Regions from separate parts of the Pseudomonas sp. WHRI 8519 genome, predicted to be linked through region 3. Evidence: riboswitches for the same ligand, from Rfam matches in the RefSeq annotation. Region 3 holds a riboswitch; each other region holds the start of a gene.
What was found. Region 3 has a riboswitch for cobalamin ahead of ABRP30_RS09630 (ABC transporter substrate-binding protein). Riboswitches for the same ligand answer to the same signal wherever they lie in the genome.
Positions count from the first base shown of each region.

Region 1: another riboswitch for cobalamin. It lies ahead of cobW (cobalamin biosynthesis protein CobW); the one in region 3 lies ahead of ABRP30_RS09630 (ABC transporter substrate-binding protein).
Region 2: another riboswitch for cobalamin. It lies ahead of ABRP30_RS12455 (TonB-dependent receptor); the one in region 3 lies ahead of ABRP30_RS09630 (ABC transporter substrate-binding protein).

Region 1 is NZ_CP167996.1:3,001,984-3,011,598, reverse strand. It holds cobalamin riboswitch at 879-1,089, shown strand; gene cobW (cobalamin biosynthesis protein CobW) at 1,188-2,255, shown strand; gene cobN (cobaltochelatase subunit CobN) at 2,259-6,020, shown strand; gene ABRP30_RS13830 (ATP-binding protein) at 6,022-7,023, shown strand; gene ABRP30_RS13825 (VWA domain-containing protein) at 7,101-7,691, shown strand; gene ABRP30_RS13820 (hypothetical protein) at 7,806-8,072, opposite strand; gene ABRP30_RS13815 (sigma-54 dependent transcriptional regulator) at 8,414-9,615, shown strand, end outside.
Region 2 is NZ_CP167996.1:2,714,672-2,724,286, forward strand. It holds gene ABRP30_RS12430 (MFS transporter) at 1-224, shown strand, start outside; gene ABRP30_RS12435 (hypothetical protein) at 252-524, opposite strand; gene ABRP30_RS12440 (type 1 glutamine amidotransferase domain-containing protein) at 719-1,258, opposite strand; gene ABRP30_RS12445 (SDR family oxidoreductase) at 1,340-2,668, opposite strand; gene ABRP30_RS12450 (NUDIX domain-containing protein) at 2,907-3,293, shown strand; cobalamin riboswitch at 3,506-3,714, shown strand; gene ABRP30_RS12455 (TonB-dependent receptor) at 3,823-5,961, shown strand; gene ABRP30_RS12460 (ABC transporter ATP-binding protein) at 6,009-6,794, shown strand; gene ABRP30_RS12465 (ABC transporter substrate-binding protein) at 6,791-7,759, shown strand; gene ABRP30_RS12470 (iron ABC transporter permease) at 7,756-8,775, shown strand; gene ABRP30_RS12475 (TonB-dependent receptor) at 8,818-9,615, opposite strand, start outside.
Region 3 is NZ_CP167996.1:2,119,811-2,129,425, forward strand. It holds gene ABRP30_RS09595 (ParA family protein) at 1-259, opposite strand, end outside; gene ABRP30_RS09600 (hypothetical protein) at 383-724, opposite strand; gene ABRP30_RS09605 (hypothetical protein) at 883-1,347, opposite strand; gene ABRP30_RS09610 (GNAT family N-acetyltransferase) at 1,465-1,965, shown strand; gene ABRP30_RS09615 (pseudoazurin) at 1,973-2,407, opposite strand; gene ABRP30_RS09620 (ABC transporter ATP-binding protein) at 2,424-3,212, opposite strand; gene ABRP30_RS09625 (iron ABC transporter permease) at 3,209-4,225, opposite strand; gene ABRP30_RS09630 (ABC transporter substrate-binding protein) at 4,225-5,235, opposite strand; cobalamin riboswitch at 5,345-5,543, opposite strand; gene ABRP30_RS09635 (DUF1624 domain-containing protein) at 5,572-6,738, opposite strand; gene ABRP30_RS09640 (ABC transporter ATP-binding protein) at 7,121-8,269, opposite strand; gene ABRP30_RS09645 (ABC transporter permease) at 8,289-9,098, opposite strand; gene ABRP30_RS09650 (ABC transporter permease) at 9,105-9,615, opposite strand, start outside.

The DNA.
Region 1 (9,615 bases), 880 kb from region 3:
AGATTGCGACTTCAGGAGGCCGAACGGAGGTCTTGCGGAGGGAGGTGACGGGCATGGATGCCCGTCAAGCGCTTCGGCCCATGGATGGGCCGTGAGCGCGGTCTTCCCGGGAGCAAGGCCGGAGTGAGGGAACCCCGAAGCGAAGCGTAGGGGCCGGATGATGGGAGCGGGCGGTTTTTTGGTTCCTTTTTGCCAAGACAAAAAGGGACCCGCCGTAAGGGCGGAAAGGTGATTCAGCGCCGCCCCGGCAAATGGATATTCACGCTAGCTGAAAGCCGCAAGCCGCAAGCCGCAAGCCGCAAGCCACAAGCCACAAGCTCATGCTGGGGTTTTGATTCATCTGGGCATATCCATTTGCTATGGCGACGCTCACTCACCTTTCCGCCCTTACGGCGGGTCACTTTTTGGCAAACGCCCCAAAAAGTAACCAAAAAAGGCTGGCTCCTATCATCCGGCCCCTACGCTGCGCTTCGGGGTTCCCTCGCTCCGGCCTTGCTCCCGGGAGGACCGCGCTCACGGCCCATCCATGGGCCGAAGCGCTTGACGGGCATCCATGCCCGTCACCTCCCTCCGCAAGACCTGCGCTCGGCCTCCTGAAGTCGCAATCTGCGGTGCCTGCACTTGCGCGCTAGAAAATCAAGAGCAAGAGCAAGAGCAAGAGCAAGAGCAAGAGCAAGAGCAAGAGCAAGAGCAAGAGCAAGAGCAAGAGCAAGAGCAAGAGCAAGAGCAAGAGCAAGAGCAAGAGCAAGAGCAAGAGCAAGAGCAAGAGCAAGAGCAAGAGCAAGAGCAGGGGCAGGGGCAGGGCTTGGGCTTGGGCTTGGTTCATTGCGTAGGGGGGGGACGGGCGCGTCAACAGTTGACCACCTGCCACCCCCCGCGTAGCCTTGCCGCTTCGAGGTTCTTCGGCCAGGCCGAAGCTAAGACGGGAACGCGGTACAAGCCGCGGCTGCCCCCGCAACTGTAAGCACCGGTAACGGATCGACACAGCCACTGCGCCTGAGCGCGGGAAGGCGTCATCCCGCCAGCCCCTTGATCGAAAGGGCCGCAACGGTGCAAGCCAGGAGACCTGCCTCGCAACGTTTTCGACTATCAACCGGGCGGGGTGATCCGGTGGCGAACGAGCCCGGCCGGTCCGACCGCGGCTTTCGTCCCGCATGCCCGCGCCATCCTGCCAAGGGCAACGCGACATGAAAACACTGGCCAAGCTCCCCGTCACCATCGTCACCGGCTTCCTCGGCTCGGGCAAGACCACCTTGCTCCGGCACATGCTCGACAACGCCCAAGGCCGCCGCATCGCAGTCATCGTCAACGAGTTCGGCGAACTCGGCATCGACGGCGAAATCCTCAAACAATGCAGCATCGGCTGCACCGAAGAAGAAGCCAGCGGCCGCGTCTACGAACTGGCCAACGGCTGCCTCTGCTGCACCGTTCAGGAAGAATTCTTCCCGGTCATGCGTGAACTGGTGGCGCGCCGTGGCGACCTCGACCATATCCTCATCGAAACCAGCGGTCTGGCACTGCCAAAGCCCCTTGTGCAAGCCTTCCAGTGGCCCGAAATCCGCAACGCCTGCACCGTCGACGCGGTGATTACCGTGGTCGACAGCCCGGCTGTCGCCGCCGGTACCTTCGCCGCCTACCCAGACCAGGTCGACGCCCAACGCAAGCTCGACCCCAACCTGGACCACGAGTCGCCGCTGCACGAACTGTTCGCCGATCAACTGGCCAGTGCCGATCTGGTGGTACTGAACAAAGCCGACCTGATCGACGCCGAAGGCCTGGCGAAAGTCCGCGCTGAAGTGGCCGATGAATTGCCGCCCGCGGTCAAGGTAGTCGAGGCCAGCAGCGGCCGCCTGCCGCTGAACGTGCTGCTGGGCGTCGGCGCAGAGTCCGAAGCGCACATCGATGGCCGCCGCACCCACCATGATTCGCATCACGACGGCGAAGACCACGACGACCACGACCATGATGCCTTCGACTCCATCTCCATCGACCTGCCAGAGGCCGACGAAGCGCTGCTGCTCGACGCCCTGACCCAACTGGTGGTGGAATTCGGCATCCTCCGTGCCAAAGGCTTCGCAGCCATTCCTGGCAAGCCCATGCGCCTGCTGGTGCAGGGCGTAGGTACCCGTTTCGACAAGCACTTCGACCGCGCCTGGCGTGCCGATGAGCCGCGCGTCACCCGCCTCGTGCTGATCGGCCAAGACCTTGACGCCGCACAGCTGGAAGCTCGTCTGCGCCAGGCACTGGGCGCCTGACCCATGCACTTGCTGCGGACCCAGCCCGGCGGTTTCGTGCCGGACGACAGCATCGCCGACTTCGGCCAGACACCCGCCGAGCTGGTGATTCTCTGCAGCGGCGACTCGCACTTGGCATTGCTCGCTGAAACCGCCGAGCAACTGCCGGACGACTACCCCAGCCTGCGCCTGGCCAACCCCATGCAGGTGCAGAACCATGCCTCCGTCGACCTTTATGTCGACCAGGTGCTGCGCCACGCCAAGGTGATCCTGGTGTCGTTGCACGGTGGCGTGGGCTACTGGCGCTATGGTGTGCAACAGCTGGTCGAACTGGCTTCGCGCGGGGTGCAGTTGATCCTGGTGCCCGGTGACGACCGCCCCGACCCGGAGTTGACCGGGCTGGGCAGCATCACCGGGGAGCCAGCCGAGCACCTTTGGCATTACCTGCGCCAAGGGGGCAAGGCCAATGCCATCAACCTGTTCAAATACCTGGCCAGCCAGTGGCTGGGCCGCGATTACAGCTGGGATGCACCGCAACCGTTGCCACGCACGTCGGTGTATCACCCCGGCACCCCCACTGCGACGCTCAAGGACTGGTTCGGCCAGTGGCACCCGGAGCACCCGGTAGCACCACTGCTGTTCTACCGTTCGCACCTGCAGGCCGCCAATACCGCGTTCATCGACGTGTTTTGCCAGCGCCTGCAGGCGGCGGGCCTCAATCCGTTGCCGATCGCCGTTGCCAGCCTCAAGGAATGCGCCTGCCTGGAGCAGGTCGAAAACTGGCTGGACGAAGTGGGGGCCGAGGTCCTGATCAATACCACGGGCTTTGCCATGTCCAGCCCGGAACGTCCCAACCTGCGGCCGTTTCGCCGTGACATTGCGGTGCTGCAGGCGATCTGCGCGCAGGACAACCAACCCGGTTGGGAAGCCAGCGAGCAGGGCCTGGGCGCTCGCGACCTGGCCATGCACATTGCCTTGCCCGAGCTGGACGGGCGCATCATCACGCGGCCGGTGAGCTTCAAGGACATGGCCTGGCGCAGTGAGCGCAGCCAGTCTGATGTGGTGTGCTACCGCGCCCATCCAGAGCGTATGGATTTTGTCGCCGAGCTGGCCAGGCGCTGGGTGGCGCTGGCGCGCCTGCCCAATGGGCAAAAGCGCGTTGCGCTGGTGCTCGCCAACTACCCGACCCGAGACGGGCGCATCGGAAATGGCGTTGGCCTCGATACCCCCGCAGCGGCGCTCAACATTCTCAAGGCGCTGCAGGCTGAAGGCTACCCGCTGGGCGAACTGCCAGACAGCGGCACGCAACTGATTCACCAGCTGCTCGGCGGCGTCACCAACGACCTCGATCACCTCGACCAGCGCCCCTGCACCCAGAGCCTGAGCCTGGCGGATTATCAGGCTGCTTTCGAGCGCCTGCCCGAAGCCAACCGCCAGGCCGTGCTGGAACGCTGGGGGGCGCCCGAGCAAGACCCGATGTACCGCAGCGGTCGCCTGATGGTGGCCGGGCTGCGCTATGGCCTGACGTTCGTCGGCATCCAGCCGGCCCGCGGTTACCAGGTCGACCCCAGTGCCGTTTACCACGACCCGGATCTGGTTCCGCCGCATGGCTACCTGGCATTCCATTTCTGGCTGCGCCACGCCTTCGCCGCCGATGCGGTCATCCATGTGGGCAAACATGGCAATCTGGAGTGGCTGCCCGGCAAAGGTGTCGGCCTGTCCGATCAGTGCTGGCCGGATGCACTGCTTGGCCCGCTGCCGAACATCTACCCGTTTATCGTCAACGATCCGGGCGAGGGCGCTCAGGCCAAGCGTCGCACGCAGGCTGTGATCATCGACCACCTGATGCCACCGTTGACCCGAGCCGAAACCTACGGCCCGTTGCGCCACCTTGAACAGCTGGCAGACGAGTTCTACGAAGCGCAGATGCTCGACCCACGCCGCGCCCGTGAACTGCAGCGCGATATTCTGGAGTTGGTCAAGGCCAACCACATCGACCGTGAGCTGCAACTGGAAGGGCAACTGGACGACGCTGCCGTGTGGCTGCCACGCCTGGATACCTACCTGTGCGACCTCAAGGAGTCACAGATCCGTGATGGCTTGCACGTGTTCGGCCAGTCGCCGCAAGCACGGCTGCGGATCGACACCCTGCTGGCTTTGCTGCGCGTCGAGCGCGGTGATGGTCGGGGTGGTAGCGCCAGTTTGCTGCGTACACTCGCCAAGGCTTTGGCGCTGGGCTTCGACCCGTTGGACTGTGACCTTGGGCAAAACTGGGCGGGGCCGCGTCCGGCGCTATTGCAGGGGGTGAGCGACGCGCTGTGGCGTACCTGTGGCGACACCCGGGAACGCCTTGAACTGCTGGCACTGCAGGTGATCGAGCACGCTTTGGGCGGTACGCTGCAATTGCCCGACGAGGCGCAGTGGCAGCCGGTCCATCAGGTGGTACAGGCATTACAGGGGCAGGTAGCTCCAGACTTGGACGCCTGCGGGGCGGCCGAGATCAATGGCCTGCTCGCCGCCTTGGCGGGGCGCTTCGTACCCGCCGGCCCCAGCGGAGCCCCTAGCCGCGGCCGCCTGGATGTGCTGCCCACGGGGCGTAATTTCTACACCGTGGACATACGTAACCTGCCCACCACCACTGCCTGGCGCCTGGGTTTCGCCTCAGCGAATCTGATCCTCGAACGCCATTTGCAGGACCACGGCGACCACCTGCGCCAGCTTGGCCTTTCGGTATGGGGCACGGCGACCATGCGCACCGGCGGTGACGACATTGCCCAGGCCATGGCGCTGATGGGCGTGCGCCCGGTGTGGGCCAGCGGTAGCCAGCGTGTCGATGATTTCGAGATCCTGCCGTTGAGCCTGCTCGATCGCCCTCGGGTGGATGTGACCTTGCGCGTCTCGGGGTTCTTCCGCGACGCCTTCGGCAACCTGATCCGCCTGTTCGATGCGGCGGTGCAGGCGGTAGCCGCACTGGACGAACCGCAAGACCTCAACCCCCTGGCGGCGCGGGTGCGTGCCGAGCGCGCGGCATTGCAGGCCGAGGGCGTTGAGGCCGAACAGGCTGCACGCCAGGCCGGTTGGCGGGTATTCGGCGCCAAGCCCGGCGCCTACGGGGCCGGGGTGCAGAATGCAATCGATGGCCGCCTCTGGCATAGCCGGGAGGATCTGGCCGAGGTGTACCTCAACCATGGCGGCTACGCGTACGGTGGCAGTGACGAAGGTACCCCGGCGCGTGCCCAGTTCGCCAGGCGGCTGGGCCAGGTCCAGGCGGTGCTGCAGAACCAGGACAACCATGAGCATGACCTGCTCGATTCCAACGACTATTACCAGTTCCAAGGGGGCATGCTGGCGGCGTCGGAAACCTTGTCCGGTGCGGGGGTGGCCAGTTACCACGGCGACCACAGCCAGCTCGACCGGCCGCGCATCCGTACCCTCAAAGAGGAACTGAACAGGGTCATTCGCGCCCGTGCCCTCAACCCCAAATGGATCGACGGGGCCAAGCGCCATGGCTACAAGGGCGCCTTCGAGCTGGCGGCGACGGTCGACAACCTATTCGCCTTCGATGCCACCACGCACCTGATCGATGACCATCATTATCAGTCGCTGGCCGATGCCTATGTGCTCGACCCGGCGACCCGCGACTTCATGCGTGAGCATAACCCCGAGGCTTTGCGAGACCTCACCGAGCGCTTGCTGGAGGCCCAGCAGCGCGGGCTCTGGGAAGCACCTGGTGACTACCGGGAAGCCCTCGAGGAGCAGTTGCTCAACGGCGAGGAACAAGCTTGAAATGAATGAGCCCGTACAATTTCCCTTGGCGGCGGTGGTCGGTGCAGACGACCTGAAGCTGGCGCTGTGCCTGACCGCAATCGACCCGAAGATCGGCGGTGTGCTGATCGAGGGCCCGCGTGGCATGGCCAAAAGTACCCTGGCCCGCGGCTTGGCCGACCTGCTCGGTGAGGGGCCATTCGTCACCCTGCCACTGGGCGCCAGCGAAGAACGGCTGGTCGGCACGCTCGACCTCGATGCGGCACTGGGGCAGGGCAAGGCGCAATTTTCGCCAGGGGTGCTGGCCCAGGCTGATGGCGGCGTGCTGTACGTCGATGAGGTCAACCTGCTACCCGACACCTTGGTCGATCTTCTGCTCGATGTGGCTGCCAGCGGCACCAACCGTATAGAACGTGACGGTATTTCCCACCGCCACAGTGCCCGTTTCGTTCTGATCGGCACCATGAATCCGGAAGAAGGCGAGTTGCGTCCGCAGTTGCTTGACCGCTTTGGCCTGAACGTGGTGCTGGACGGGCTACCAGAGCCACAAGCGCGCCAGCAGATCATTCGTCGCCGCTTGGCATTCGACAGCGACCCGCTGGCGTTCTGTGAACAGTGGGCCGCTGCCCAGGCGCAATTGCGGGAGCGCTGCCAGGTGGCGCGCCAAGGCCTTGCTGCGATCGCGCTGGACGACCGCGCCTTGGGTTGGATTACCGAGCGTTGCTTCGCCGCGGGGGTCGATGGCATGCGAGCCGACCTGGTGTGGCTACGTGCCGCCCGCGCCCACTGTGCCTGGCGCGGCGCGGGGGCGATCGAAGAGATCGATATCCAAGCAGTAGCAGAATTTGCGTTGCGCCATCGACGCAAAGTACCGCCTGAGGTTGCTCCTCCCTCCGAGCCCCCACAGGCAGGTGGGCGCGATGGGGATAGCCAAGGCGGGCAGGGTGACTGGGGCGCGCTGCCTGCGCAGCCCGTGGCCAGCGGCGCCCGGCGCGAGGTACCGAACTGGGCAAAAAAGCCCTGAGCATCCGCCCGTCAGGCACCAAGGTGGCGGATGCCTTGCCCCGGATTGGAAAACACAATGGAGCCAGCCGTGGGCGCGTGCGGGCGGCGGGGAAAGGCCGGGTTGCCTGGCTTTCGACGTTGCTCAAGGGGCGCCCACGCCTGCCCGAGGACCTTTGCTGGCAACAGCGCCAAGGCCGTGCTGCCGAACTGTGGGTGGTGATCGTCGATGCGTCGGCCTCGACCCGCCGGCATCAGGCGCTGGCCCAGAGTAAAGGGCTGCTGGCAGAGCTGTTCGATCAGGCTTATCGCCAGCGCGCCCGGCTAGCCTTGCTCACAGCCAGTGGCGGGGCACCGCAGTGGCAGCGCCATGGCCTGAAGGCCTCAGCGTCCCTGCAACCTTGGTTGAACGCGCTGGGTGCTGGCGGCGGTACGCCGTTGGTTGCAGCCCTGGAGCAGGGCAGACGTTGGTTGCACGCACGGCAAAAAGCCCATCCGCAAGAGCAGCAGCGCTGCCTGGTATTCACCGATGGCCGTCTGCAGCGCTCGAACGATCTACAGCCGATGCCCTGCGCCACACTGTTGGTCGACATGGAAATGGCGCCAGTTCGTCTGGGGCGAGCACGGCAGATGGCCACGCAATTACAAGCGGACTATCAGCATATCGAGCACTTCAGGCTCAAACAGTGATGCACTGTGCGAGGAAGGGGTGACACTTTGTCGCAGTTATAAAAGTTGCCTGACTGGCACTGGAAAAGTTGCCCAAGTGCGTGCCAAGCACGCACTTGCAGGCGAACGCTGATATTACTTCGGCATCGACCAGGGTTGCAGGGCATAACCTTTCTGGCACAGTTCGGCGCGCACTTCCTCGATGAGGCTGGCCCACTGGGCCGGGTCGGAATAGATGCGCGAAGACACTTGCTTGCTGCCGATACGGGTGCTGGTCCGGTCGATCACTGCCAGGCTCAGCTCACCAGTACCATTGGGTGCATCCCAGGCGACGCACTGGAAGGGTTCGAAGGCGTGGTCGGCGATCAGCAGTGCTTCGTTGACACGGAGCGGGGCATTCATGGTTCGGTCTCTCTATGGTCCCAAACATCGAAATTCAAGTCCGCTTAACTGCATCATCGCTTCAGCGAGTGGCGATTCGCAGCGCGGGGTTACTTGTACTGATGCTCCAAGTTAGGGGTGGAGTCACACGGTGGCTGTAAATTTTTTACGGCCCACACGTTTTTGTTTCCTGCGCCGCCTGTGACGCCGTTTATTATGAAAAATTCCCGAGCGCGCAAAAACCGTCGGAAATGGGCGGACAGACGGTAGTGGGCAGCGTCAAGTTCGTTGCTACTGTTAAATGGGCGCCGCAACTTACTGTTTTCTCGTAAAAAACCATAATCTGGCGCCAAGGAACGGTCATGCACGAAACCGCATCCCTTCGTCGCTTGCTCATCGTCGACCCCTGCGACGATTGCCACCGCTTGCTGCCAGGCCTTGAGAGCGCCGGCTGGGATGTGCACAGTTGTAGCCTTGACCTGGCGCTGGAGCACCGGTGCGATATCGGCCTGTTGCGCTTGCAGGATTCGCATTTGCGACACCCCGATGCGGTCAAGGACATGATCAAACGCAGCAACACCGAATGGATCGCGGTACTCAACGCCGACCAGCTGCGAATGCAGAACGTGGGTGACTTCGTCTGCGAATGGTTCTTCGACTTCCATACCTTGCCGTTCGATGTCTCACGGGTGCTGGTGACCTTGGGCCGCGCGTTCGGCATGGCGCGCTTGCGCGGCAAGGGGGCGGTGCCGATCGATGGGCTCAAGGACGAGTTGCTCGGCGACAGCCGGCCGATTCTCGAATTGCGCAAACTGCTGGGCAAGCTGGCACCCACCGAATCACCCGTGCTGATTCGCGGGGAAAGCGGTACAGGCAAGGAACTGGTCGCGCGCACCCTGCATCGCCAGTCGCAGCGCTGCGACATGCCGTTCATCGCCATCAATTGCGGTGCGATACCCGAGCACCTGATCCAGTCGGAGCTGTTCGGGCATGAGAAAGGCGCTTTTACCGGCGCCCATCAGCGTAAGGTCGGGCGTATCGAAGCGGCCCATGGTGGCACCTTGTTTCTCGACGAAATTGGTGACCTGCCGTTGGAGTTACAGGCCAATCTGCTGCGGTTTCTGCAGGAAAAGCATATCGAGCGGGTAGGTGGAAGCCAGCCGATACCGGTCGATGTGCGGGTGCTCGCGGCCACGCACGTGGACCTGGAGCGTGCCATCGAACAAGGCCGCTTTCGCGAGGACCTGTACTACCGGCTCAATGTCCTGCAGGTGGTGACCGCGCCGTTGCGAGACCGGCATGGTGACCTTTCGATGCTGGCCAACCATTTTTCTCATTTCTACAGCCTGGAAACAGGCCGCAGGCCCCGCACATTCAGTGATCACGCGTTGGCTGCGATGGGCCGCCATCATTGGCCGGGCAATGTACGGGAGCTGGCCAACCGGGTGCGTCGCGGCCTGGTGCTGGCAGAAGGGCGCCAGATCGAGCCCCAAGACCTTGGCCTGCATGTGGTGGAACAGGAAGACCTGCCGTTGGGTACCCTGGAAGACTACAAGCATCGGGC
Region 2 (9,615 bases), 590 kb from region 3:
CAATGCCGCACCAAGCGGAGGCTGGAGGCGGCTTGATGGTCGCAGTGATTCAGCTGGCCATCACTGCGGGGGCTACCGTGGGTGGCGTGCTGTATGACGGGTTCGGCTACCGAGCCACATTCGTCGCCAGCGGCGTGCTCTTGCTGTCGGCAACCGTGCTAAGTGCTGCCACTAATCGCACATTCCCATGTACAAGCCGTACGCTACAGGGAACAAACCAGTGAGACGATGCACTGGGGCATGGCCACAGATCAAGCCGGCCGAGAATGCACCCCATGCGATCGCTTTGACGCTACTTTGCTCTTCCACCAGCCTCTGAGGTTCATGAGGCAGAGCACGACCTGCAATACGATCAAAGCCCATGCCTGGGCATGCAAGCCCCAGATCGACCACAGCAGGTTGCTGGCGATGAAGCAGCAGAACCCCACTTTACGCCGGCCTGGGCGGCGCGAGCCGATGCACCAGGCCGCCACCACCGTCACAGCCATGGCAGGCCATTCCAATAAACCGATCCAGTCTTCCATCGGGCACAATCCAAATCATTCAATCAAGGCCATGCCTTCGACGGTCATGGCCATTCCCCTTGCGCGAGCTCCCGGCGTTGGCAGTGGCTTGTGAGAGTGGACCAGGCCGAACACACCACAGCTCGCGCCGTTATTGCTGACCGGGAGCAGAACAGCAAACACTGCTGTTCATGCGCTGGGCAGCTACGCGAAACTCAGCCTGCCAATGCTTTGATCAATTGCTCATTGAAGGCAGGAATATCGTCCGGCTGGCGGCTGCTGATCAGGTTGCCATCGACCACCACCTGTTCATCTACCCACGTGCCGCCGGCGTTGCGAATATCATCCTGCAAGGTCTTGTAGCTGGTCATCCGCTTGCCTTTGACCAACCCACTCGATATCAGCAACCAGGCACCGTGGCAGATGACCGCCAGGGGTCTGCCGGCAGCGTCATGGCTTTTGACCAGCTGTTGCGCGCCAGGGATCAAGCGAATGGTGTCGGAGTTCTGAACGCCGCCGGGCAGCACCAGGGCATCGTAAAGATCGACCTGGGCATTGTCGAAAGTCGTATCCACGGTGAATTCGTCGGCGGGCTTGTCATGGTTCCAGCCTCGGACCGTACCTTCTTTCTCACCCAGGATGTCGACTACCGCGCCGCTCTTTTCCAAAGCCTCACGGGGGCCGGTCAGTTCCACCTGCTCGAAGCCGTCAGTGACCAGAAAGGCCACACGCTTACCGCTCAGTTGTGCATTCATCATTCATCTCCTTTACCAATAAACCTTCAATAGGGGCCCGCCATGGCGAGCAAAGTTCCTGCTCGATGCTCAGCGGTGTGCTTAGCGGCGCCTGCGTGGCGAGCGGGTGGCGGCGAGCCCGGCGATGACACCGACGGCTGCCGCAACCACCCACAGCGTCATGTTGCCGTTGCTGGATTTGCAGCCGCCCTCCACGCTGCGCCGGTCACTGGTTGGCTCGAACAGGTTGCCGGAGGTGATCTGTGCACTGGGGCTGCGGTTCAACGCCCTGCGTGTCAACCACCCTGTAACCAGCGCCAGGCGCGGGACCAGGTAGCTCGCCAGGTGGGCAAGGCGGGCGGCAGTGCCAACGGTGGTGTGGGCGCGAGGGGAAATAGCGCTGGCCACCATGGCCTTGGCTACCTGCTGCGGGTCGTAGATCGGCCCGGGCGGTGTGAGCGCATGGCCGGTGTAATTGCCACCATCCCTGAAGCCCGGGGTGTCCATGACCGCTGGATAAATGTCGCAGACGTGGATGTCCGGGAACTCGGTCAATTCGCCGCGCAGCGCCTCGGTCAGCCCGCGCAGGCCGAACTTGCTCGCCGAATAGGCCGCCGCATAGGGTTGGGCGATCCAGCTTCCCAGTGACAGGGTGTTGATGAGAATGCCGCTGCGTTGGGCCTTGAAATAGGGCAGGGCCACGTAGGCGCCACGCAGGTAACCGATCAGGTCGGTCTGAATGACCTGTTCGTGTGCTTGCAGCGGTGTTTGCTCAAAGTTGCCCACCGCGCCAACGCCGGCGTTATTGACCCAGATATCGATCCGTCCGTGGCCAAATTCGGCAGCCTGTGTGGCCAGCGCCTGCACCTGGTCGCTGCGGGTGACGTCGGTGACGATCGCCACGGCGTCTGTGCCACAGTCGGTGCATTCATCGAGCACATCGAACAAGGCTTGCTCATCGCGTGCAGCGAGCACCAACCGCGCACCGGTGCAAGCGAATGCATGTGCCGCGGCCCTGCCTATACCACTGGAAGCGCCGGTGATGACCACGACCTTGCCGCGCAACGGGCCCTTTAACGGGGTAGGGGCTGCAGGATGGGCAGGTTCTGGGGCCTGCTCGACGTTGTCCGCGGTAGGTGCGAGGGTGGCGCTGGCGGGTATCTTCGAGAGCTGCAAGGCCGTGCCGTCGATCAGCACCAGCTTCATGCCCTCGATGGTGCCCGCCACCCGGTCCGGGAAAACGGGTTCACCCTGCGCATCCAGGCTGTCATAGAGGAATTTCGTCCCTTCGAGCCAGCCTACTGCCGTGAGCAGTTCGGGGCCGAGGTAATACTTACCGTCCTGAAAGAAACCAGGGAACTGATGAGCGCGCTCGACGTTCTCCACGCAGTAGCGTTCGCCTGGTTTCATGCCTGTCGCTTGATCGATCATGGTTCGAACCCCTTCGGTCAAAGGCCAGCGATCGCTTGGCGTTTGCTGTGTTCGTCGGACTCTGCGAGTCACAAGCCCGAATGTGGAGTGACTAAGCAACTGAAGCCGGCAGAGGCAGCAAAGTTCAGAGCAGGTGGCAGGCGGCATGAGCAAGGCAACGAGCCCAAATGCGGATGGCGTGAACTTGCCGGATCTTCAGGCGGTCCACCGTCACTCAAGAATGGAAAAGGGAGTGAGGATGTCGACACCTGGCAAGCTCCGGACGCGTGCAACAGTGCTCTGCTTTCGCAGTGGCCGACTGTTGTTGGTGCGCCGTAAATCGCGTGGGTGGAATTTCCCAGGTGGCAGCGTCAAGCCGCATGAGTGCCCCCTCAGTGCTGCCGTTCGTGAACTCCAGGAGGAAACGGGTATTCGCCGGCAGCGCCTGGTACAGCTGTGTACGGTCCGTGCCGGTCGCATTGTCCATCACATCTTTACCTTGCAGATCGATGAACGAGACCGGCCTGTGCCGCAGAACGAAATCGTGGCGTGCAAGTGGGTACAGCGCCGCAAGCTGGGACCGTCCCGGCTAGGGCCCGCAGCTGCTGAACTGCTGGCGCGCAACCTTCCGGCCTTGGTCGCTTGACTGGAGAAGGTAGCGCTGTAGCTAGGCAAATGATGCCCGAGGGTTGGGCACTAAGCCGGTGAATCTCCTTGTTTCAGGCGCGCCACGTTACAGGCCAGCCACTCCATCCGGCCCGATTGTGCAAGTGCCCGGCGCGTGCAAACCCATCGGCTCATTTCCAGACAAAGCCATTACTTCAAGATGGCAGTTGACCTGAAACGGTTTTGATGATCATCTGCGCGCCTGTTTCAGGTGCCCCCTGCCGCCGTGCATGGGGTGAAACGGGAAGCCGGTTCGTCATCCTCGCGATGATCAGTCCGGCGCTGCCCCCGCAACGGTATGCGAGCGAAGTATTCGACACACCACTGTGCCTCGGCATGGGAAGGTGAATGCTTCATGACCCTCGCGAGCCCGGAGACCGGCCTGAAGCACAGTTTGGCAAACCCGCGGTGGGCGGGCGCAGGCCGGTTTCCGTGGGCGTGCGCGCCTGCGCGTTCCCCATGCGTTGTTCCCTCCGGGATTCTTTCATTCCTGCTGCAAGTGGAAAGATATGTCCCGCTACTCGCTTTTCAGTTCTCTGCCAGGCACGTTGATGCGTGCAAGCCTGGTGCCTTGTGTTTTCATCACCGTCCCGGCGCACGGCGCCGAAGCTGACCAGGCACTGGCGTTACCGGCTACCGCCATTACAGGCACCCTCGGGCAAGACACCCAACCGGATCTGCATACCCCCAGCACCAGTGGTTCACGCCTGAACCTCACACCCCTGGAAACGCCTGCGAGCGTCACCAGCATCAGCGCCGAGCAGATTCAAGCCCGCAACAACAACACCGTCCAGGATGCAGTGACGCGCTCGCCCGGCATCACCTTCATCGGCACCCCCGGCAACGGCGGCACGGCGCTCTCGGCCCGAGGGTTTACCGGGCACAGTTCCACCATGCAGCTGTACGACGGCACCCGGCTGTACGTGGGCGCCGGCACCGTCACCTTTCCTGTGGACACCTGGTCGGTCGAGCGCATCGATGTGCTGCGCGGCCCGGCATCGGTGCTCTATGGCGAGGGTGCCACGGGCGCGGTCATCAACGTGGTGCCGAAAAAGCCCTTCGATGGGGAAGTGCGCAACCATGTACGCTTGGGCTACGGCTCCAACGATCGTCGGCAAGTGGCGCTGGACAGCGGCGGCTCGCTGACCGATACGCTGAGCTACCGACTGAACCTCAACAAGCTTGCCAGTAACGGCTGGGTCGACTGCGGTGAATCAGAAAGCATCGCCGTCAGCGGCGCGTTGCACTGGCAACCGAATGACGACCTCAGCGTCACCCTCAGCCACGATTACGGTGATCAGGACCCACAGCAGTACTTCGGTACACCGCTGGTCAACGGGCATTACCAGGAGTCGATACGCGACCACAATTACAACGTCGATAACGCCGAGGTCCACTACAACGACCAGTCCACGCGGCTGGTCACTGAGTGGGTGATCAGCGACAACCTCACCGCCAGCAATCAGTTGTACTTCCTCAAGGCTCAACGCCGCTGGCGCAACGCCGAGAGCTATACCTGGCTGCCGGGTGGTCAGGTGCAGCGCAGCAACTTCATCAGCATCAAGCAGGTCCAGGAGCAGATCGGCGATCGCCAGTCGTTTACCTTGCAGCATTCGCTGTTCGGGCTGGACAGCCAGACGGTGGTCGGCGCCGACTACAACTCGATCCGGTTCGTGCGCAAGCATGACTTCGGCAATACCCACACCGATACCGTGCCGCTGTCCGGTTCGGGTGGCGGCGACTACATCAGCACTGACCCCTACCGCTCGCGCGAAGCCAACCAGGCTAAGCAGTTCTCGTTGTTCGCCGAAAACCGCACGCAGCTTACCGAGCGGTTGTCGTTGATTACCGGGGTGCGGCGTGACCAGGTGCACCTGGACCGTGATGATCTGGATACCGATACCCGGTCGGATCGCAGCCTGAGTGGCGACAACTGGCGAGCGGGCCTGGTGTTCGCGCTTAGCCAGGACCTCTCGGTCTACGGCCAGTACGCCACCAGCACCGAGGGCGTCAGCAACCTGCTGACCCTCAGCGCCGCGCAACAAAGCTGGGACCTGAGCACCGCCAAACAGACCGAGGTGGGCATCAAGCAGATGCTGCCTGAGGGCCGTGGCGAGTGGACCCTGGCGGCCTACCACATCGTCAAGAAGAAGCTGCTCAGCACCGATCCGCTCAACCCGACGGTGCAACAACAGATCGGCCAGCAGTCTTCGGACGGCATCGAAGCCACGCTGGAGCTACGCCTGCCGTACGATATGCAGCTTTCAGCCAACGCCGCCTGGGTGCGTGCCGAGTACGACGAGTTTGCCAGCGGCAGCAACGACTACAGTGGCAACCGGCCCGTCAACGTACCGCGGCGTTCGGCCAACCTGTGGTTGAGCAAGGACTTCGGTCAGCGCTTCAGCGCCGGGGCAGGGGCGCGTTATGTCGACAGCCGCTATGGCGATAACGCCAACACCGTGCAGGTGCCGAGCTACACCGTGGTCGATGCCAACTTCGACTGGCATGTCCAACCTGATCTCACGCTGGGCCTGCAATTGAACAATCTGTTCGACCGCCAGTATGCCACCACCACTGACAACAACGGCCTGCAGTGGTACCTGGGCGAGCCGCGTTCGTTCTTCGTGACGGCTGACTACAGCTTCTGAGGGGGCCGCCACCGGCCTTCGGGCCGGTGCTTGCTGGAGTGGGTTCAATGATGCATCTGAAAATCGACGGCCTGCATTGGTCTGTGCCTGAGCGAGGCGGCAGGCAACGTCCGTTGCTGCACGCCGTGGATCTGTGTGTCGGCAAGGGAGAGTTCGTTGGGCTGATTGGCCCCAACGGCAGCGGCAAGACCAGCTTGCTGCGCTGCGCCTACCGGGCTACGCAGCCAACCGCAGGCCAGGTCAGCTTGAACGGCGTCGAGTTGTGGCAGCGCAACCCGCGCTGGTGCGCCCAACGCATTGCCGTGGTTCTGCAGGAGTTTCCAGAGGAGTTCGGGTTGAGTGTCGGCGAAGTGGTCGCCATGGGCCGCTCGCCGCACAAATCGCTGTTTGAAGGGGACACAGCCGACGATCTGCAACTGGTCGCTGAGGTGCTCGAACGGGTAGGGCTGAGCGGCTACCGCGAACGGACCTTCGCCACGTTGTCGGGAGGTGAAAAGCAGCGAGTGCTGCTGGCCCGTGCGCTGGTACAGCGCCCTGAAATGCTCATTCTCGATGAACCGACCAACCATCTCGACCCCCGCTATCAACTCGGGTTGCTGCAGCATTTGCGAGGCCTGGGCCTGAGCACCCTGGCCAGTTTTCACGACCTCAACCTGGCAGCGGCGTTTTGCGACCGCTTGTACGTCATCGACGGCGGGCGAATCATTGCCAGCGGCGCGCCGCAGCAGGTGTTGACCGTCGAGCTACTGTGGCAGGTCTTCGGCCTGCAAGCGCTGATCGACACGCACCCGCTGCATCCTTACCCACGCATTACCTGGATAACCCGGCCATGAACATCTACGCCTTGATCGGCCTGTTGTCTCTGCTGATGGCATTGCCCATCGCGGCCAGTGAATACCCATTGAACATCCGCAGTTGTGAGCGTTCGGTGAGTTTCAGCAAAGCGCCGCAGCGGGTTGTGGTGCACGATGTGAACATGACCGCCATGCTGTTGCACCTGGGCCTGCGCGAGCGCATCGTCGGTTACACCGGCTTTACCCGCCACAAACACCGCGACCCATGGATCGATGATGCGCTGGAGGGCGTGCCGCAACTGGCCAGTCGTTACCCCTCCATCGAAACCTTGCTGGCGATAGACGCCGACTTGTTCTTCGCTGGCTGGAACTACGGCATGCACGTGGGTGGCCCGGTCACGCCCGCAACGCTGGCAGCGTTTGAGATCCCGGTCTATGAACTGAGCGAGTCGTGCTCCTGGGTCATGCCCCAGCAACGCGCCAGCTTCGATGATGTCTCCCGCGACCTGGGCAATCTGGGCCGCATCTTCAGTGTCGAGCCGCAAGCCGAAGCCCTCACGGCGCACATGCGCCAGCAGGTTGCCGAGGTGCGCAGGCGGGTAGCTCAGGCGCAGCATCGGCCACGGGTATTCCTTTACGACAGCGGTGAAGACCGGCCGACCACGTCGGGGCGCCTGGGCATGCCGCAGGCCTTGGTCGATGCTGCCGGTGGCGTGAATGTGATGCAGGACGTGGCGGCCAGCTGGACGCAGGTGAACTGGGAGAGCGTGGTGGAACGCGACCCTGAAGTGATTTTGATCGTCGATTACGGCCCTAGAACCTGGCAGCAGAAGCGCGACTTCCTGTTGCGCCAACCTGCGTTGAAGGATGTGCGGGCCATACGCGAGCAGCGCTTTGTCCCCTTGACGTACCTGCAAGTCACCCCTTCGGTGGAAAACGCCGAGGCCGTCGCGAAGATCGCGCGGGCGTTGCATCCGGCGTTGTTCAAGGAGGCAACACCATGACCTGGGGGCGCAGCCCGGGGAGTTATCGCTGGCTGATCGTGATCCTGGTTGTGCTGTTGGTGCTTTCTTCAGTGATCGCTCTGGCATTCGGCCCGGCCTCGGTCCCGGTGGGCCATGTGTTCGGGATCGTTGCCCAGCAGTTGGGCGTCGATCTTCCGGGAGCGTGGAGCAACAGCCAGGCGCAGATCGTCTGGATGATCCGCGCACCGCGTGTGTTGTTAGGGGTAGTGGTAGGCGCGGGGCTGGCATTGGTGGGTACCGCCCTGCAGGCCGTCACGCGCAATCCGCTGGCCGACCCGCACCTGCTGGGCGTGAGCTCTGGCGCCGCGCTGGGCGCGGTGCTGGTCATGCTGTACCTCGGCGAATTCATCGGCGTGTTCAGCCTGCCCCTGGCAGCTTTTGTGGGGGCAGCGGCGAGCATGCTGTTGGTTATCGCCGTGGCCAGGCGTGGAGGGCGCATGGAGAGTGACCGCCTGCTTTTGGCGGGTGTCGCGGTGTCATTCGTCCTGATGGCCTTGGTCAACCTGTTGCTGTACACCGCTGACCAGCATGCTGCAGCCTCGGTGGTGTTCTGGATGTTGGGTGGGCTGGGCGCGGCGCGCTGGAGCGTTATCGGCTTGCCGGCAGTGTGTGTGTTGCTTGGGTTGCTTGTGCTACAGGTGATGGGGCGTGGCCTGAACGCGCTCATGAGCGGAGAGCAGACCGCGATCAGCCTGGGGTTCAGCGGCCGCCGCCTGCGTCTTCATGTATTCATCTGCACGTCGTTGCTGACAGGGGTGCTGGTTTCGCTTTCGGGCGCCATAGGCTTCGTGGGGCTGATGGTGCCGCACGTGGCGCGTGCGCTGGTGGGGGCGGAAAACCGGCGGTTGATGCCGGTCAGCGCGCTGCTCGGCGGGCTGTTCATCGTTTGGGTGGATGTGGCTGCGCGCACGCTGATCGCGCCGGAGGACCTGCCGATTGGCATTGCCACTGCAGCCTTGGGTGGGCTGTTCTTCATCGTGCTGCTCAAGCGCTGAGAGCACGGCAAGCGACGGCCTGGTCGCTTGCCGTGCCTTGCTTCAGAAGTCGACGGTGAGCCCTGCATACAGGGCGCGACCGTCGCCGGGGGAGTGCAGCGATGCATCGGCACCGTCCGGGTCGTACCAGACGTATTCGTAGTAGCGATCGGTCAGGTTCTTCAGTTGCAGGTCGACGCTCAGCGTTTCGCTGAGCTTGTAGGTGGCGCCGAGGTTCATCAGCACGTAGCCGCCATACGTGCCTTGGGTGTTCTCCCGCTCCAGGTAGTAGTTGGTCTGCCCGTTCGCCCAGGCAGTCAGCTGCAGCTTCGGGGTAGCCTGATAGCTGATGCCGGTGTTCCACAGATGGTGGGGCACGTGATCGATTTCCTGGCCTTTGCTGCCTGGTAAGGCGCTGCTGGGCTCCAGGATCTTGGAGTACTGCCAGGAGTAGGACATCCACACCTCAGTGCGTTCGTCCGGGTGCAGGTTGACCTGCAGGTCATAGCCCCAGCGGCGTGTTTCACCAACGTTGTCCGACTCCCCGCTGGGGTCGTTCAGGCGACGGCTCACCTCGCCAGAGGCGTCCTGACGCCAATAAGCCACGCGGCCATCGATCCAGCTGGCCGGGGTGAACTTGACGCCCGTTTCCCAGCCTTCGTTGATCGATGGGTCCAGGTCCTCGTTGCGCGGCGGCACCTTGTAGGCTGCGGCGCCCGTCCCGACCTGGAAGGTCCGGCCCCAGTTGGCGTAAACGCTGGCGAACTTCCACGGCGAATAGACAATGCTGAGCTTGGGCTGCTTGATCAGCCCGTAGTCGTTGATGTCCGAGTCCAGCCCGGTCATCTTGTTGGTAAAGTC
Region 3 (9,615 bases):
GGTAACGGGTTTCGGTGATTGCCACGCGGTGCTTCTTGCCCGCAGCGGTGACGGGCGACAGCGTCTGGCGAAAGAAATCGGCGATGCCGGCGGGTATGGCGTCGTTGGCCAGGCCAGTGAGGTAGTAGGTGGCGTTGGCCTGTGCGTCGAGGTCCACCAGCAACGTGCGGTAACCTTCGGCTGCACTGGCGGCGGCAAGGTTGCAGGCGATGCTTGATTTGCCCACGCCACCTTTCTGATTGAAAACCACACGACGCATTGGACGCTCATCCATGAAGAGAGAAATGTCAGGTTGGGGTCAATCCTATGACCAATACACGACAGTTTTATGACAACGACCGTGACATCTGGTCACGATAAACCCGGCCTGCGCGGGACCTGCTCAGCCGCCGCTCCCTGACCCGCTTCCACTGCTGCCGCTACCACTACCGCCGCTACCACTGCCAGAGCCTGAAGCCCCACCGGAGCCCTGGGATCCACTGCTCTCCGCGCCTTTGGTCGTGCCATCTCCGCCAGTGTTGTCGGTGTCGTTGCTGCCCGTTCCGCTACCGGTGGCATCGGCAGGCACACCCGCGCCCGTCGCCCCTCCCTTGTCGACTGCCATCGTGCCAGGGCCTGGGGGCGAGTTACCGTTGTCGTTAATGTCGGTCGCCGCCAAGGCGGCGGATGTGCCGGCGCCCAGGCAAAGGGCGAGCAGCAGCGCATGATGGGTCAACCGTTTCATGGTGATCTCCAGTGGAGTGATTACCCAATCTTCGGCTGGCCGGCGGGGTGGGAGGTGCCGTGCAACCGACGGGTGGCCGCCATTGAACGCCTGTCAGCTTCGCTGTGCACCTGCGCCACTCCCAGTGAGAGGGTCGCAGCGCCTACAGTACTGCGCGGTTACAACCCATTCAGCTCGTCCTCCACCTGCTGCAAGCGCTTCTGTGCCAGCGCCTGGGCCTTCTCGTCGCGTGCGGTCTCGCGCATCAGCCGGGTAAGCTTGGCGCTCAGCCGCTGGCCGTCCTCGGTCTGCTCCAGGGCCTGGGCCTTGGCGGGGTCGCGGGTGACCTGGACGATGGTGGCGAACTCGGCGTCGCTGAAGTTCTTTTCGCTGTAGAGCTTGAACAGGTCCTGGCGCTGGTCCTCGACCGTGAGGTGCTTGCGCAGCACGCTGCGGATTGTCTCTTCGTCGAGTTGCGGGTGAGTGCGGGTGAGCAGCGACGCCATGCGGTCTATGTTGTGCTCGTAGGCTTCCTGCAGCGGCAGCATGGCCACGATCTGCTCTTCGCGGGTCGGTTTCTGGTCGCAGGCGGTGAGGGCAGCGGCAAACAACAGCGGCAGCAACAACTTGCAGAGGCGGGGCATGGGCTGGCCTTGGGCGCGTTCTAGGGCGAGGATTATAGCGAGATCGGGCCGGCCATGCATTGGGCCGTCCGATGCGGTAGGGTAGGGAACCTTTTTTCAGGCCATCGCTTCAATCCCATGCCCGACTGGACTTTCCAAACACCCGGCCGTGACGCCATCGATGAAGTCGTAGCCTTCGTCGACAAGGCCCGCCGGGAGCTCTTCCCCATGCTCGCCCATTCACCTCTGCCCAAAGACCTGGCCGATTTCGAGGCGACCTACCTCGATGGCGACGGGCATTTTCTGGAAGCCCGGGATAACGGCACCTTGATCGCAACCATCGGCTACCAGCCCTACGACCATCGCTTTCATCAGCTCGATTATCACGGCAAACGCGTCGTTGAAATCGTGCGCCTGTTCGTGCTGCCCGGCTACCGGCGCAACGGCTTGGCCGCGGCGTTGTTCCAGGCCTTGCGTGAGCACGCCGTCGAGGCAGGTGTCGACTGCCTGTACCTGCACACCCATCCGTTTCTGCCGGGTGCGATCCGGTTCTGGGAGCGCCAGGGCTTTGTGGTGGTCGACGTAGAGGATGACCCGGTGTGGCTGACTACGCACATGGAGCAGTGGCAGGCGCTTTAGGAACCGGTCATTGGCCGGCCTCCAACTGCTGCAGTTGAGCTGCCAGGCGCGTGCGTGCCCGGGCAGGCAACGCCGCTGGCAATTCGGTCAAGCGGGCATCGCCTACCTGAATCAGCATCACCATGCCCATCGCCAGGTGCGGGATGCACTGGATGCCGTACACCCCTGGCACCGTGAAGGTCTGCTCGAAGGGCTGGTTCAGCTTGCTCTTGAAGGCCACGGCGCCCTCCGGTAGCAACCCGGGCAGGCTGGCTGCGTTGTGGCCGCTCTGGGTCGGCACGAAACGTACCGTATCACCCGGAGCGATACGCAGGTGGTCGGGCTCGTAGATCATCGAGCCTGCCGCCCCGCGGTTGAGCATCTTCACTTCGTGCACATCGGCCAGCGCGGCGAGAGGTAGCACAGCGCTGGCGAGCAGCAGGACGGTAGTGCGCAACAGCATGCCGGAGCTTCCTGGTTCAGGGGGCGCGAAAGCGCAGGATGCGCGCGCCGTCGAAGGGGTCGGTGAGGTAGCGGGCGTGTACGCCGAAGGTGCCCAGCAAACGCTCGGGGGACAGCACCTCAAGCGGATCGCCGAGGGCGACCAGGCGGCCGTGTTCGAGCACCGCCACGCGGTCGCAGGTCAGTGCCTGGTTCAGGTCGTGCAGGGCCACCAGGGTGGTTACCGGTAACGCCTGTACCTGTTGCAGCAGGCTCAGCTGATGCTGGATGTCGAGGTGGTTGGTCGGCTCGTCGAGCAGCAGCACCTGCGGGCGCTGGGCCAGGGCACGGGCAATGTGTACCCGCTGGCGTTCGCCACCGGACAGCGAACCCCAGATACGGCTACGCAGGTGCGAGGCATCGAGGTCGGCCAGGGCCTGCTCGACGATCGTACGATCCTCCTGGGAAAACGGCGCCAGGGCGGACAACCATGGGGTACGCCCTAGCGCCACGGCGTCGAACACGCTGATGGCGTCGAGGGTGTCGGCCTGTTGCTCGACCAGCGCCAAGGCCTGGGCGATGCGCCGACGCGGCAGGCGTGCAAGCGGCTCGCCGAGCAATTGCACGCCGCCGCTATGCGGCGTGCGCAGCCCGGCCAGCAGTTTGAGCAGGGATGATTTACCGGAGCCATTCGGGCCGACGATGCCAAGGGTTTCACCGGCGACGACCGTCAGGTTGATGTCGCGTAGCACGGGGTTGCCCGCCAGTTGCAAACCCAAGCCTTGGCAGGCGAGCGGAGCGACTTTCGGCGGTGTCATGGCCGTCATGCGCGCCCCCTGCGGCTGACCAGGATCAGCGCAAACACCGGTGCGCCGATCAGCGCGGTGACCACCCCTACCGGGATCACCTGGCCCGGGATCAGCGTGCGCGAAAGCATGTCTGCGGCGATCAGGAACAGCGCACCGCCCAAGGCGCTGGCCGGCAGCAGGCGGCTGTGGCCTGGGCCGAGCAACAGGCGCAGGGCATGCGGGATGACCAGCCCGACAAAACCGATGGCGCCGACGATGGACACCATCACCGCCGTCACCAGCGCCGCGCAGCTGATCAGCAGCAATTGGCTGCGCCGCACAGCGATGCCCATCGACGCCGCCGAATCAGCGCCGAAGGTGAAGGCGTCCAGTGTGCGCCGGTGCCACAGGCACACCACCAGCCCGAACAGTGCCACCGGCATGGCCAGCCATACCGATGGCCAGCGCACGCCACTGAGGTTGCCCAGCAGCCAGAACAGGATGCCGCGAGCCTGCTCGGCGGTGGCTGATTTGGTGATCAGAAACGCCGTCAGGGCGTTGAACAGTTGCGAGCCGGCAATCCCTGCCAGGATCACTTGGGCGTTGTTGCTGCTCGGGCCAGCTGCGCGGGCCAGCACCAGGACCAGCGCGAAGGCCGCGACGGCGCCGACGAAGGCGCCGCCGGACATGCTCAGGGCAATGCTGCCCAGGCCCAGCAGGCCCACCAGCACGGCGCCGGTCGATGCCCCGGCTGACAGGCCCAGCAGGTAGGGTTCGGCCAGCGGGTTGCGCAGCAGTGCCTGCAGGATCACCCCACAGGTCGCCAGCCCTGCGCCGCAGGCGGCGGCGACCAGCGTGCGCGTCAGGCGGTAGTTCCAGACGATACCGGCGTCGATCGGGTCGACCGGGTAACCGGCCTGCCACAGCTGGTTGGCCAATACCTGGTACACCACGCTGGGTGACACGCTGGTCTCGCCGATGGCAGTGCCGGCGAGCAGTGCGCCGAGCAGGGCAATCAGGGCCAGTGCAGAGCAGGGCAACAGACGCTTCATCACGGCGCCGCTTTACCGCTGGCGAAGGCTGCCGACAGGGTCTGCAGGCCCCGGAACAGGCGGATACCGGCCTGCATGGCATCGGCGTCGAGGATGATGATGCGGTTGTTTTTCACGGCATCCATGTGCTTGGTTACCGGGTCGCTGTGCAGGAAGTCGAGCTTCTTCTGGTAGTCGTCGGCCGGAAAGCGGCGGCGATCCATGCGGGCGATGATCAGCCACGTCGGGTTGGCCTTGGCGAGGGTTTCCCAACCCACCGTGGGCCATTCTTCGGTGGACTCGACCACGTTGCGCACACCCAGGGTGCGCAGCATGAAGTCTGCCACGCCCTGGCGGCCCGCGACGTAGGGGTCGATGTCGAGGTCGGCGCTGGAGAACCAGAACAGCGCAGAGGTCTGGCTCAGGTCTTTGCCGGCCAGTTGTTGCCTGGCGCCGTTCAGGCGTGCCTGGAGGTCGCTGTTCAGTGCCGCGCCACGGTCCTGGACGTCGAAGATTTCTGCCAGCTGGCTGACGCTCTTGTAGATGCTCTGGACCTGAAACGCCTGCAGTCGCGTGCCATCGGCCCCCACCAGGTTGTCCTTGCCTTCGCAGTCCGAGGGCAGCAGGTAGGTGGGAATCTTCAGTTCGTTGAACTGCTCACGGGTCGCGACCACGCCTTGGGCGCCAACCATCCATTCGAACTGTACGGCCACAAGTTCGGGGCGCTTGCCCACCACCGCTTCGAAGCTTGGGTCGTTGTCGGCCAGGCGTGGCACCTTGTCATTCAGCGCCTTGTACTCGGGCAAGACGTTGTTGAACCACAGCGATGTGCCGGCCAGCTTGTCGCCCAACCCCAGCGCGTAGAGGATTTCGGTGCCGGCTTGGCCGATGGTCACAGCGCGTGCGGGGGCGTGGGCGAAGGTTTGCGGCATGCCGCAGTTGTCCACGGTCAGCGGATAGTGCGTGGCGGCGGCCTGTGCCGCGCCCGTGAGGCTCAGGCCGACAAGCAGGGTGGCGAAACGGGACAGCATGCGGGGCGATCTCCTATCGGACAGTTCACGGAAGGAACGCGCGGACAGGCATCGCCGAGCCCCTCATGCGACAGGGGCAACTCTGATGGCCAATCCCGGACACCCCGCCGGTTGGTAGATGTAAGCCGGCAGGTCTCCTGACTGGTGCGTCATCACCCGGCTCCGGCCTTCCCGGATCAGCGGATCCAGTGACATCGATGGAGCGGGCTCGGCACCTACAGTTGCGGGGGCAGTTCCGGTTGGCGCGCCTGGGCGGCTTGGGATTCCCTATTGTTTCCGTGGTGGAAACCGGCGGCCCGCATGGTAGACCATCAGGCAGCCGGTGAAAACGCTGAATCAGAAGTACTTGAGCCAGGTGATGTCGCGGCGGCGCGCCTTGAGCCTGGCAAACCAGTGCACCGGCAGGTACAGCGCCACGGCCAGCAGTACAGCGCCCAGCCACACAGCGCCCATGCCGTCGAGCCCGAAGTAATCGCCGTGATTGCGGCCGAACAGGGCGACGCTGGCCAGGTACAGCAGTTTCAGCACGTACAGGTGCAGCAGGTAGAAGAACATCGGCGCCGCGCCGAACACCGCCAGGGCACCGATCCAGCGTGTTTGCCCTGCACGTTCAAAGGCGCGCAGCAGCAGCAGGCCGCAGCCCAGGGTCAGCGCCAGGAACAGCAACGAGGGCGGGTATTTGGTGATGTTGAAGAAACTCATCACGGTCTGGGTAAGCGTCGGGTAGCCGCTCCACGGCGCCTCGCCGTAGCCATTGAGCATGCGCAGCACCATGAAGCCGAGCAGGGCGATGACCCCTGCCAGCAGCAGGCGGTACTGACGCTGGCCGGCATCGCTGCCACGGGCGAACCATGGGCCCAGGCCATAGCCCAAGGCAATCACGCCGATCCACGGCAGTACCGGGTAGGAGGTACGCAGGCGCAGGCTGTCAGAGAGTTCCAGCCAGCCACGGTCATGCAGGATCGCCCACGGCACATGCAGCGCCGACTCGGTGGCAAAGTGCAGGCCGTCGAGCAGGTTGTGGCCGGCAATGATCACTGCGCCCAGCACAATCAGCGCCGGGCGCGGCAGCCACACCAGCAGCGACAGGGCGATCATGCTTACCCCGATGGCCCAGATCACCTGCAGGTAGATGACGCTGGGGGGCAACTGGAAGGTCCAGGCGAAGTTCACCAGGGTGAACTCCAGCACCACCAGGAACAGGCCGCGCTTGAACAGGAACGCCGAGACATCGCTGCGGCCCTGATACTTCTCGCCGTACAGCCAGGCCGACAGGCCGGTCAGCAGTACGAACACCGGGGCGCACAGGTGGGCCAGGGTGCGGCTGAAGAACAGCGACGGGTCGGTGGTGTCGATGCTCATCGGGTCGCTGACCTGGTGGTGCAGGAAGAAGGTTTCGCGAACGTGGTCGAGCAGCATGAACAGGATCACCAGACCGCGCAGGGCATCGATGCTCTGCAGGCGCTGGGTGAGCAGGGTTGGGGTGGCGGCGGAGCTTGTCATGGAGGTGTCGCAGGCAGGTTGTATGTCAAATGAAATGTTATTTTCTAACATTTTTACCTGCGCAAGGTAGTGCTTTTTTGCGGTGGCTGTGCAGCCCTCATCGCCGGTAAGCGGCTCCCACCGCGACCGCGCAGTTCTTCAAGCCTGCGCTTACCTGTGCAAGCAACGGTCTTGCCCAATTTCCAAAAGCCGGCGCAATCCAGGTGGGAGCCGGGCTTGCCGGCGATGGGCCGCACAGCGGCCCCAGATGCTCGCTGCTCCCGTCGAGCGCGCTGGGGCTATTACAGCTCCGCTAAAGACGCTGCGGGTCAGCGCCTGGCACCTGTAACGCGCATGCGAGGATTGGTCACGATGCGCGTCAATCATCCATCTACCGCTGTCCTCAGTGCGCGCCGGCCGACTTGCTCAGGTCGCTTTGCGCCCATTGGGTGTAGATGCAGGCATCTGCAACCGCCCAGCGGACCTTCACGGTATCGCCAGGCTGCATGGACATCCCCGCAGCCGAGAGAGCTTTCACGGTCAGTTCGGTACCGCCTGGGGTCATCACATGGCAGGTCTGGCTTTCGCCGAGGAACAGCACTTCGCCGACCTTGGCAATCACTTCGTTCCAGCCCGCTGGCAACGGTTGGCGTGCCGCTTGCTCGGCGGTGAGTGCCAGGGCCTTTTCCGGGCGTACCATGATCAATGCATCTTGCCCCGCCGCCAGGCCAGGCGTCAGGCGGATCGCCACCGGCTGGCCTTCGAAGCTGCCAGCGCCGTTGCTGGTGGCCGTGATGCGCAGGAAGTTGGAATTGCCCAGGAACGACGCGACAAAGGCGTTGGGTGGATTCTGGTAGAGGTCATAACCGGTGCCCAGGCCGACGATCTTGCCGTGGCTGAAGATGGCGATGCGCTGGGACAGACGCATGGCTTCTTCCTGGTCGTGGGTGACGTAGACGATGGTGATGCCCAGCCTGCGATGCAGCTGGCGCAGCTCATCCTGCAGGTCTTCGCGCAGTTTCTTGTCCAGTGCGCCAAGGGGCTCGTCCATCAGCAGGATACGAGGTTCGTATACCAAGGCGCGGGCAATCGCCACCCGCTGTTGCTGGCCGCCCGACATCTGCGAAGGCTTGCGATGGGCGAACGCCTCCAGTTGCACCAGCTTGAGCATGGCATCGACCCGCTTCTTGGTTTCGGCAGCGCTGAGCTTGCGGATGGCCAAGGGGAAAGCGATGTTGTCACGCACATTCAGGTGCGGGAACAGCGAGTAGCGCTGGAACACCATGCCGATGTCGCGCTTGTGTGGTGGCACATTCACCAGCGACTGCCCCTCGACCAGAATCTCGCCGCTGCTGGGCGTCTCGAACCCGGCCAGCATCGACAGCGTGGTGGACTTGCCCGAGCCGCTGGAGCCGAGGAAGGTGAGGAACTCGCCGTCCTGGATTTCCAGGTCCAGATTATCCACTGCGGTGAAGTCACCGTAATGCTTGTTCAGGCCGCGCAGGCTGACCAGGGTCTTGTTGTGCGCGTTGTCTTTGATCACTGCACTCATTGTTGTTTTCTCCGGGCGCTCAGGCGTTCGTTTCGGTGCGCCGGCGCAAGGCGGCGGCAATGACCATGACCAACAGCGACAGGCCGATCAGCAGCGTCGAGGCGACGGCGATCACCGGGCTCAGGTCCTGGCGCAGGGTGGTCCACATCTTGACGGGCAAGGTTTGCAGGTCGGGGCTGGCCATCATCACGCTCAGTACCACCTCGTCCCACGAGACCAGGAAAGCGAACAGCCCGCCGGCGATCATCCCGGGGCGAATGGCCGGGAAGGTCACCTTGAAGATCGCCTGCAGGCGCGAGGCGCCGCAGATCACCGCGGCGTCCTCGATCGATTGGTCGAACAGCTTGAGCGAGTTGATGATCGAAATGATGGTGAAGGGCAGGGCGACGATCACATGGCTGACCACGAAGGCGAACAGCGTGCCGGTGTAGCCGAGCTTCAGAAACAGTGCATACACCGCCACGGCAATGATCACCAGCGGCACGATCATCGGCATGGTGAACAGCCCGTAGAGCATTTCGCGGCCAGGGAAGCGGCCGCGCACCAGGGCGAATGCGGTAGGCAGGCCCAGCAGCACGGCGGCGATGGTGGTCAGCACGGCGACCTTGAAGCTGGCCAGGGCGGCGTCCATCCACTCAGGGTTGGCGAAGAACTGGGCATACCATTTGAAGGTCCAGCCTGGTGGCGGGAATACCAGCCATTGCGAGGAGCCGAACGACAGGAGGATGATGAAAACGACCGGCAGCAGCAGGAAGGCCGCAATCACGCCGGTGGTCAGGTACAAGCCCGTGCGCAGCGGGCGCCCCATGGCATTGGGAGACAGAAGCATGGCGGTTTACCTCGCGTTGCCGACCGGGGACTCCGGTTGCAGCTTCAGGTACAGGTAGAAGAGCACCAGGGTGATGACCACCAGCAGTGCGGCGGCGGCGCTGGCCAGGCCCCAATTGAGGAACGATTGCACCTGCTGGATGATGAATTCGGGCAGCATCATGTTCTGCGCGCCACCCAGCAGGGCTGGGGTGACGTAGTAGCCCAGCGACATGACGAACACCATCAGCGCACCGGAGAACAGCCCCGAGCGGCACAGCGGCAGGAACACCTTCCAGAAGTTGGTCCAGGGGCTTGCGCCGCAGATGGAGCCAGCCTGCAGCACCATCGGGTCGATGGCGTGCATGGTCGCCTGCAGTGGCAGCACGATGAACGGGATCATGATGTAGCTCATGCCGATCACCACGCCGGTCAGGTTGTGCACCATTTCCAGCGGGGCATCGATGATGCCCAGCGCCATCAACGCCTTGTTGATCACCCCCGAACCCTGCAGCAGCACCAGCCACGAGTAAGTGCGC